DNA from 3 places in the Nocardiopsis sp. CNZ308 genome. Region 1 is predicted to be linked to each of the others. Evidence: riboswitches for the same ligand, from Rfam matches in the RefSeq annotation. Region 1 holds a riboswitch; each other region holds the start of a gene.

Evidence for each region. Region 1 has a riboswitch for thiamine pyrophosphate ahead of thiD (bifunctional hydroxymethylpyrimidine kinase/phosphomethylpyrimidine kinase). Riboswitches for the same ligand answer to the same signal wherever they lie in the genome.
Region 2: linked by a shared signal. The riboswitch ahead of thiO (glycine oxidase ThiO) and the one ahead of thiD (bifunctional hydroxymethylpyrimidine kinase/phosphomethylpyrimidine kinase) in region 1 are both predicted to bind thiamine pyrophosphate.
Region 3: linked by a shared signal. The riboswitch ahead of EV372_RS15470 (ECF transporter S component) and the one ahead of thiD (bifunctional hydroxymethylpyrimidine kinase/phosphomethylpyrimidine kinase) in region 1 are both predicted to bind thiamine pyrophosphate.

Annotation. Positions count from the first base shown of each region.
Region 1 covers NZ_SHKJ01000001.1:3,990,542-3,992,730, reverse strand. The annotation lists gene EV372_RS17300 (DUF368 domain-containing protein) at 1-288, shown strand, start outside; gene EV372_RS17295 (DedA family protein) at 308-1,003, shown strand; TPP riboswitch at 1,145-1,243, shown strand; gene thiD (bifunctional hydroxymethylpyrimidine kinase/phosphomethylpyrimidine kinase) at 1,231-2,034, shown strand; gene EV372_RS17285 (alanine/glycine:cation symporter family protein) at 2,134-2,189, opposite strand, start outside.
Region 2 covers NZ_SHKJ01000001.1:401,744-403,932, forward strand. The annotation lists gene EV372_RS01695 (zinc-binding dehydrogenase) at 1-37, shown strand, start outside; gene thiE (thiamine phosphate synthase) at 34-705, opposite strand; gene EV372_RS01705 (Rv2175c family DNA-binding protein) at 785-1,138, opposite strand; TPP riboswitch at 1,221-1,332, shown strand; gene thiO (glycine oxidase ThiO) at 1,301-2,189, shown strand, end outside.
Region 3 covers NZ_SHKJ01000001.1:3,542,764-3,544,952, forward strand. The annotation lists gene EV372_RS15465 (transglycosylase domain-containing protein) at 1-1,068, shown strand, start outside; TPP riboswitch at 1,132-1,239, shown strand; gene EV372_RS15470 (ECF transporter S component) at 1,348-1,965, shown strand; gene EV372_RS15475 (ABC transporter ATP-binding protein) at 1,968-2,189, shown strand, end outside.

The DNA.
Region 1 (2,189 bases):
GGTATGCTCACCGGCCTGTCGCTGTTCGTGAAGCTGCTCCAGCACCTGCTGGAGAACTTCCACCACATGACCCTGGTGGTCCTCACCGGCCTGATGGCCGGTTCCCTGCGCGCCCTGTGGCCCTGGCAGGACGAGGACCGCACATTCCTGGTTCCCACCGACGTCCCGCTGACGGTCGCCCTGATGGCGGTCGGCTTCGCGATCGTGGCGGCGGCCATCGTCTGGGAGCGCCGCAAGCGCCTCCGGATGGAGGAGGCCGAACTCCACCGGGCCCCCACCCACGCCTGAGAACGGGAACGACAACCGCATGACAACGAATCCGCTGTTGACCGCGGCCTCGACGACGGACGTCGGCGTCGCCCACGAGTACGAGGGATTCATCGGGTGGGTCCTGAGCCTGATGACGACCCTGGGCGAACCCGGTGTCGGCGTGGCGCTGTTCATCGAGACCTTCTTCCCGCCGATGCCCAGTGAGGCGGTCCTGCCCGGCGCCGGGTTCCTCGCCTACGCCGGACACATGAACGTGTGGCTCGCCATCCTGTGGGCGACGATCGGCTGCCTGGTCGGCGCGTGGGGCTTCTACGCGATCGGCGCGCTCCTGGGCCGCGAGCGCACGGCCTGGCTGGTCGAGAAGACCCCGCTGCTGGAGATCGAGGACTTCTACAAGGCCGAGCGCTTCTTCACCCGCTTCGGCGGCGTCGCCGTCCTGCTGGGCCGGTGCGTGCCCCTGGTCCGCAGCTTCATCTCGGTGCCCGCCGGGATCGAGCGGATGCCCCTGTTCAAGTTCTCGCTGTACACGGTCATCGGCTCCGCGGTGTGGAACACGATCTGGATCGGCCTCGGCTACGTCTTCGGCCCGGCCATCGAGCCCATCCTCGCCCAGTGGAGCGGCGTGATCAGCAACATCGTGGTCGTGATCATCGGCCTGCTGGTGCTGTGGTTCATCCTGGCCCGCGTCTACAAGCGGACCAAGGCCCGCCGGATCGAGGGCACCTCCGCCTGAGGCGCCTTCCCCCGGGGCTCCCCCCGTGAACCCCTCCAGGGGTCCGCCCGCATCCCCGGGCGGGCCCCTTCGCGCTTGTGTGGGTATCCTGCCCGGAACGCACCGACAACCACACAACGGCCGGGGCCGCCGACGCGGCCCCGCCCAGGCGCGGGGTGCCGGGACACGTTCCCGGCTGAGAGCACACCCGTCGAACCTGCCCTAGTTAGCACTAGCGAAGGAACGCCATGAGCGCGTACAACATCGTGTCCATCGCCGGCAGCGACCCCAGCGGGGGCGCGGGCGTCCAGGCCGACCTCAAGGCCTTCTCCGCGCACGGGACCTTCGGGATGACGGTGATCACCGCGCTGACCGCCCAGTCCACGCGCGGCGTCACCGGGGTCCACCCGATCCCGGCGCGGTTCGTCGCCCACCAGATGGACACCCTCTTCGCCGACGCCGACGTGCACGCGGTCAAGGTGGGCATGCTGGGCACCTCGGAGGTCACCGAGGCCGTGGCCGAGGCGATCGACCGCCACGCGCTGCCGAACGTGGTGGTGGACCCGGTGATGGTCGCCAAGAGCGGGGACCGGCTGCTGGAGGCCTCGGCCGTCGACGCGTTGCGCACCAAGCTCCTGCCCCGCGCGGACCTGGTCACCCCGAACCTGCCCGAGGCCGCGGACCTGCTGGAGGAGCCCGAGGCGACCGACCTGGCGTCGATGCGCGCCCAGGCCTGGCGGCTGCTGGAGCTCGGCCCGCGCCGGGTCCTGCTCAAAGGCGGCCACCTGCCCGGCGGGGAGAGCGTCGACGTCCTGGTCGGCCGGGACACCGACCCGGTCGAGCTCCGCGCCCCGAGGGTGGCCACCCGCAACACGCACGGCACCGGGTGCACGCTCTCCTCCTCGATCGCGGCCCTGCTGCCGCAGCGTCCGGACGTGGCCGCCGCGGTGGGCGACGCCAAGGACTACCTGACCGAGGCCATCCGGCGCGCCGACGAGATCGACGCGGGCGGCGGACAGGGCCCGGTGCACCACTTCCACGCCTGGTGGTAGCAGCGGCGTCCGGAGGAGGGAACGCCGAGGGGGGACCGGCTCCGCGCCGGTCCCCCCTTCCTCGTTCCGACCTCCGGTGGAGGCGCGGCCCCTACCGGGTCAGACCTTGGTCACGTCCTCCATGACCTTGTCCGGGTCCCTCCAGTCGGGGTGGG
Region 2 (2,189 bases), 3.6 Mb from region 1:
GCGCACGGTGCTCGGCAAGGCCCTGCTGGTGCCCTAGGGCCGGGCGGCGCGGGCCGCCAGGCGCTGGCGCAGAGCGGCGGCGGCGGCCCGGGGGTCCTCCGCCTCCGTGATCGCGCGCACGACCACGACCCGGCGGGCCCCGGCGTCCAGCACGCGGTCGATGTTGTCGGCGTCGATCCCGCCGATGGCGAACCAGGGGCGGTCGGTGCCCAGCGCGGCCGCCTCCTCCACCAGCTCCAGCCCGGCGGCCGGGCGGCCCGGCTTGGTGGGGGTCGCCCAGGTCGGTCCGACGCAGAAGTAGTCGCTGCCGGGCTCCTCGGCGGAGGCGGCCGCGGCGGCGACGTCGTTGTTGGAGCGGCCGATCACGGGGTCGGCACCGATGATGTCGCGGGCCATGGGCACGGGCAGGTCCCGCTGGCCCAGGTGGAGGACGTCGGCGCGCACGGCGCGGGCGATGTCGGCGCGGTCGTTGACCGCGAGCAGGGCGCCGTACCGCTCGCACGCCTCCTTCATCACCTCCAGGGCCGCGATCTCCTCGCGTGCCTCCAGGCCCTTGTCCCGGAGCTGGATGATGTCCACTCCCCCGGCCAGGGCCGCGTCGGCGAACTCGGCCAGGTCGCCCCGACCGGTCCGGGCGTCGGTGCACAGGTACAGAAGCGATGCGTCCAGGCGCTTGCGCAGGCTGGTTCCGTGGCTGGTCCTCACACGGTCCACCCTAGGCCCTGGCGCGTTCGGACCCAAGGGGGAGGGACGCGGCGGCGCGCCCCTCCCCCTTCCGCGCGGACTAGAAGGCCAGGCTCTGGGCCCGGCGGCGCACCTCGGTGCCCCGGTTCTCGCGCATGGCCTGGATCGGCGTGCCCGGCAGGGAGTCGTCGGGGGTGAACAGCCAGCGCAGGGCCTCCTCGGAGGAGAAGCCCGCGTCGGTGAGCAGCAGCAGCGTCCCCGGCAGACCCTTGACCAGGTCGTCGCCGTCGATGAAGGCGGCGGGAATGGAGAGTTCGCCGTCGCGGACCACACCCATCATGCGGTTCTCGCGGATCAGCGTCTTGATCCGGTTCGGGCTCACGCCCAGCGGAGCGGCGGCCTCCTTGAGGGTCAGCCAGTCGCCGATGAGCGTGTCGATGTCGCGTTGTGTCACACCACCAATCTGCCACATCCGCGCACCTCCTTCCCCCCGGCACGGCGCGCGCCGACCACGGGTCCTAGAATGGGGACAGACCCCTACATCCCGCGGGAGCCGGGTGGGACCCGGCTGAGAGGGAGGCTGTGAGCCTCCGACCGCACGAACCTGATCCGGATCATGCCGGCGAAGGGAGTGGAAGCCACAGCCGTGCGCACCTCCAACGATTCCCACCGCGACCGCGTCGTCGTGGTCGGCGGCGGCCTCGTCGGCCGGGTCACCGCCTGGCGCGCCGCCCAACGCGGACTGGGCGTCACCCTGGTCGAGTCCGACCCCGCCCGCGCCGCCTCCACCGTGGCCGCGGGCATGCTGACCCCCGCCACCGAGGCGGCGTTCGGCGAGGAGCCCCTCATGGAGCTGGGCATCCGCTCGGCCCGCATGTACGCGGACTTCGTCGCCGAACTGGAGGAGGCCAGCGGCCTGGACGTCGGACACCGCGCCACCGGCACGCTGCTGGTCGCCTTCGACCGCGACGACCTGGCCGTCCTCACCGAACTGCACGCGCTCCAGCGGAGGCTGGGCATCGCCGCCGAGCGCCTCACCGGCCGCGAGTGCCGCCGCCTGGAGCCCATGCTCGCCCCGTCCGTGCGCGGCGGCGTCCTGGCCCCCGACGACCACTCCGTGGACCCGCGGCGGCTGCTGCGCGCCCTGGCCGCGGCGGGAGAGCGCGCGGGCGTCACCGAGGTCCGCGGGCGGGCCGGGGAGGTCCTCTCCCCCGGCCCCGGGGGCGCGCGGCTGGGCGTGCGCCTGGCCGGGGAGGCCGAGGCGGGGCGGACCCTGCCCGCGCACCAGGTGGTGCTGGCCGCGGGTTGCTGGGGCAACGGCGTCGCGGTCCCCGAACCCGTCGTCCCGCCGCTGCGCCCGGTCAAGGGGCAGCTGCTGCGCGCCCGGGTGCCCGCCGGCGAGCCGCCGCTCGTCAGCCGGACCGTCCGCGGCCTGGTCCGGGGCTTCCCGACCTACCTGGTGCCGCGCGCCGACGGCGAGGTCGTCATCGGCGCCACCCAGGAGG
Region 3 (2,189 bases), 450 kb from region 1:
CTGGGCATCCACCGCGCGGACGGCGAGGACCTGCAGGTGTGGAGCTCCTTCACCCTGGGCGACCAGGAGGTCTCCCCGCTCACCATGGCCAGCGCCTACGCCGTCTTCGCCTCCCGGGGCACCTACTGCGAGCCGGTCCCCGTGGCCTCGCTCCTCATCGAGGGAGAGGACGGCGAGGAGGTCGAGGTGGGCACCGAGTGCGAGGAGGGCGCGCTGGACGCCGAGGTCGCCGACGGCGTCAACCACCTGCTCCAGCAGACCTTCGAGGGCGGTACCGCCAACGGCCTGGAGATCGGCCGCCCGGTGGCGGGCAAGACCGGCACCACCGACAGCGCGGCCTACGCGTGGTTCGCGGGCTACACCCCGAACCTGGCCGGGACCGTGGTGGTCGGCGACATCCGGGGCGGGGAGCAGCACACGCTCCAGGGCGTGACCATCGGCGACCGCTACTACGGCATCGTCTACGGGGCCACGCTGCCCGGCCCGATCTGGCAGGCCACCATGCGCGAGGCCGTGGCGGAGCTGCCGAAGGAGGAGTTCGCCCCCTCGCCGAAGGTCTACGGCAAGGCCTCGGACAAGCCGTCGGGCGGCGGTGACGACGGTGACACCGGTGGCGGCGGCGGTGGCGACACGGGTGACGGCGGCGTCGCGGCCGGTGGCGGTGACGGCTCGACCGGCGGCGCTGGCGGCGCCGCGGGTGACGGTGGCTCGACCGGCGGTGGCGGCACCGGTGACAGCGGCGAGGAAGCCACCGGCGGTGGCGGTGGTACCGGTGGCGGCGGTGGCTCGACCGGCGGAGGTGGCGGCGGTGGCGAGGGCTCGACCGGCGGCGGTGGAGGCGGCGGTACCGGCGGTGGTGGCGGTTCGACCGGTGGAGGCACCGGTGGCGGTGGCGGAGGCGGGAACACCGGCGGCGGTGGAGGCGGCGGGGGCGGAGACGGCGGCGGTACCGGCGGCGGCGGCGGTACCGGTGGCGGCGAGTCCCCGGGCGGGGACGGCGGCGCGCCCTGGAGCGGCGCGACCCCGGGACCGCAGACGCCCGAAGGCGGTGCCAGCCCCGGGGGCTGAGGCCCCCGACGTGCGCTGACGCGACCCGGGAACACCCCGGCGTTCCCCGTTGTTCATAATGGACGAAACCGACAGGGGAGCGCGCGAGCGCTGAGAGTGCGGCACCAGGCCGCAGACCCTTACACACCTGATCTGGGTCATGCCAGCGAAGGAAGTCGTAGGAACCGTCACCGGTGGCGTGCTCCCGCGCACCGGGGACGTCCCGGCGCGCACGGAACGCGTCCCGGCGCCGCTCTCGGCCGCACGGGCCCCTCGCATCCCCCGGCGAAGGGACACCACATGAAGAGGAACACCACCCCCCAGGGCGCCGGCTTCCGGCGCGACCTCCTCGACCGACTGCGGAGCTGGCGCACCGTCGACATCGTCGTGGCCGCCGTCATCGGCGTCGCGGTCGGCGTGGTCTTCTGGCTCTGGAACATCGTCTGGTCGGTCACGACGCCGCTGTTCGTCGGCTTCCCACCCGCGCAGGCCGTCGTCTACGGCATGTGGCTGATCTCCGGCGTACTGGGCGGCCTGATCATCCGCAAGCCCGGTGCGGCCCTGCTCACCGCCATCGCCGCCGCCTCGGTCTCGGCGCTCCTGGGCACCCAGTGGGGGGTCATGGTCATCCTCGACGGCACCCTCCAGGGCATCCTGCCCGAACTCGTCTTCCTCGCCTTCGGCTACCGCCGCTGGGGCATGGGCGTGGCCGTCCTGGCGGCGGCGGTCGCGGGCGTCTCCCCCGCCATCCGCGACAACCTCGCCTACAACGTGACCTGGCCGCTGTCCTACCAGGTCACCTACGGCGTCATCGTGGTGGTCAGCGCCGCCCTCATCGCGGGCGTGGGCTCCCGCCTGCTCACCACCGCCCTGGCCCGCTCCGGGGCACTGGCCCCCTTCCCGTCCGCGAGGGGCTGACCGTGGCCTCCGCGAACGGGCGCCGGACGGCGGCCGGGGGCCCCGGTGCGCGCGTGGAGCTCTCCGGCTGGGGCTGGCGGCACTCGGGCCGCGGGTCCCACGCGCTGCGCGGCGTGGACCTGGTGATCGAGCCGGGCGAGCGCGTGCTGCTGCTGGGCGCCTCCGGCGCGGGCAAGTCCACCCTGCTGCACTCGCTGGCCGGTCTGACCGGCGAGGACGCCGCC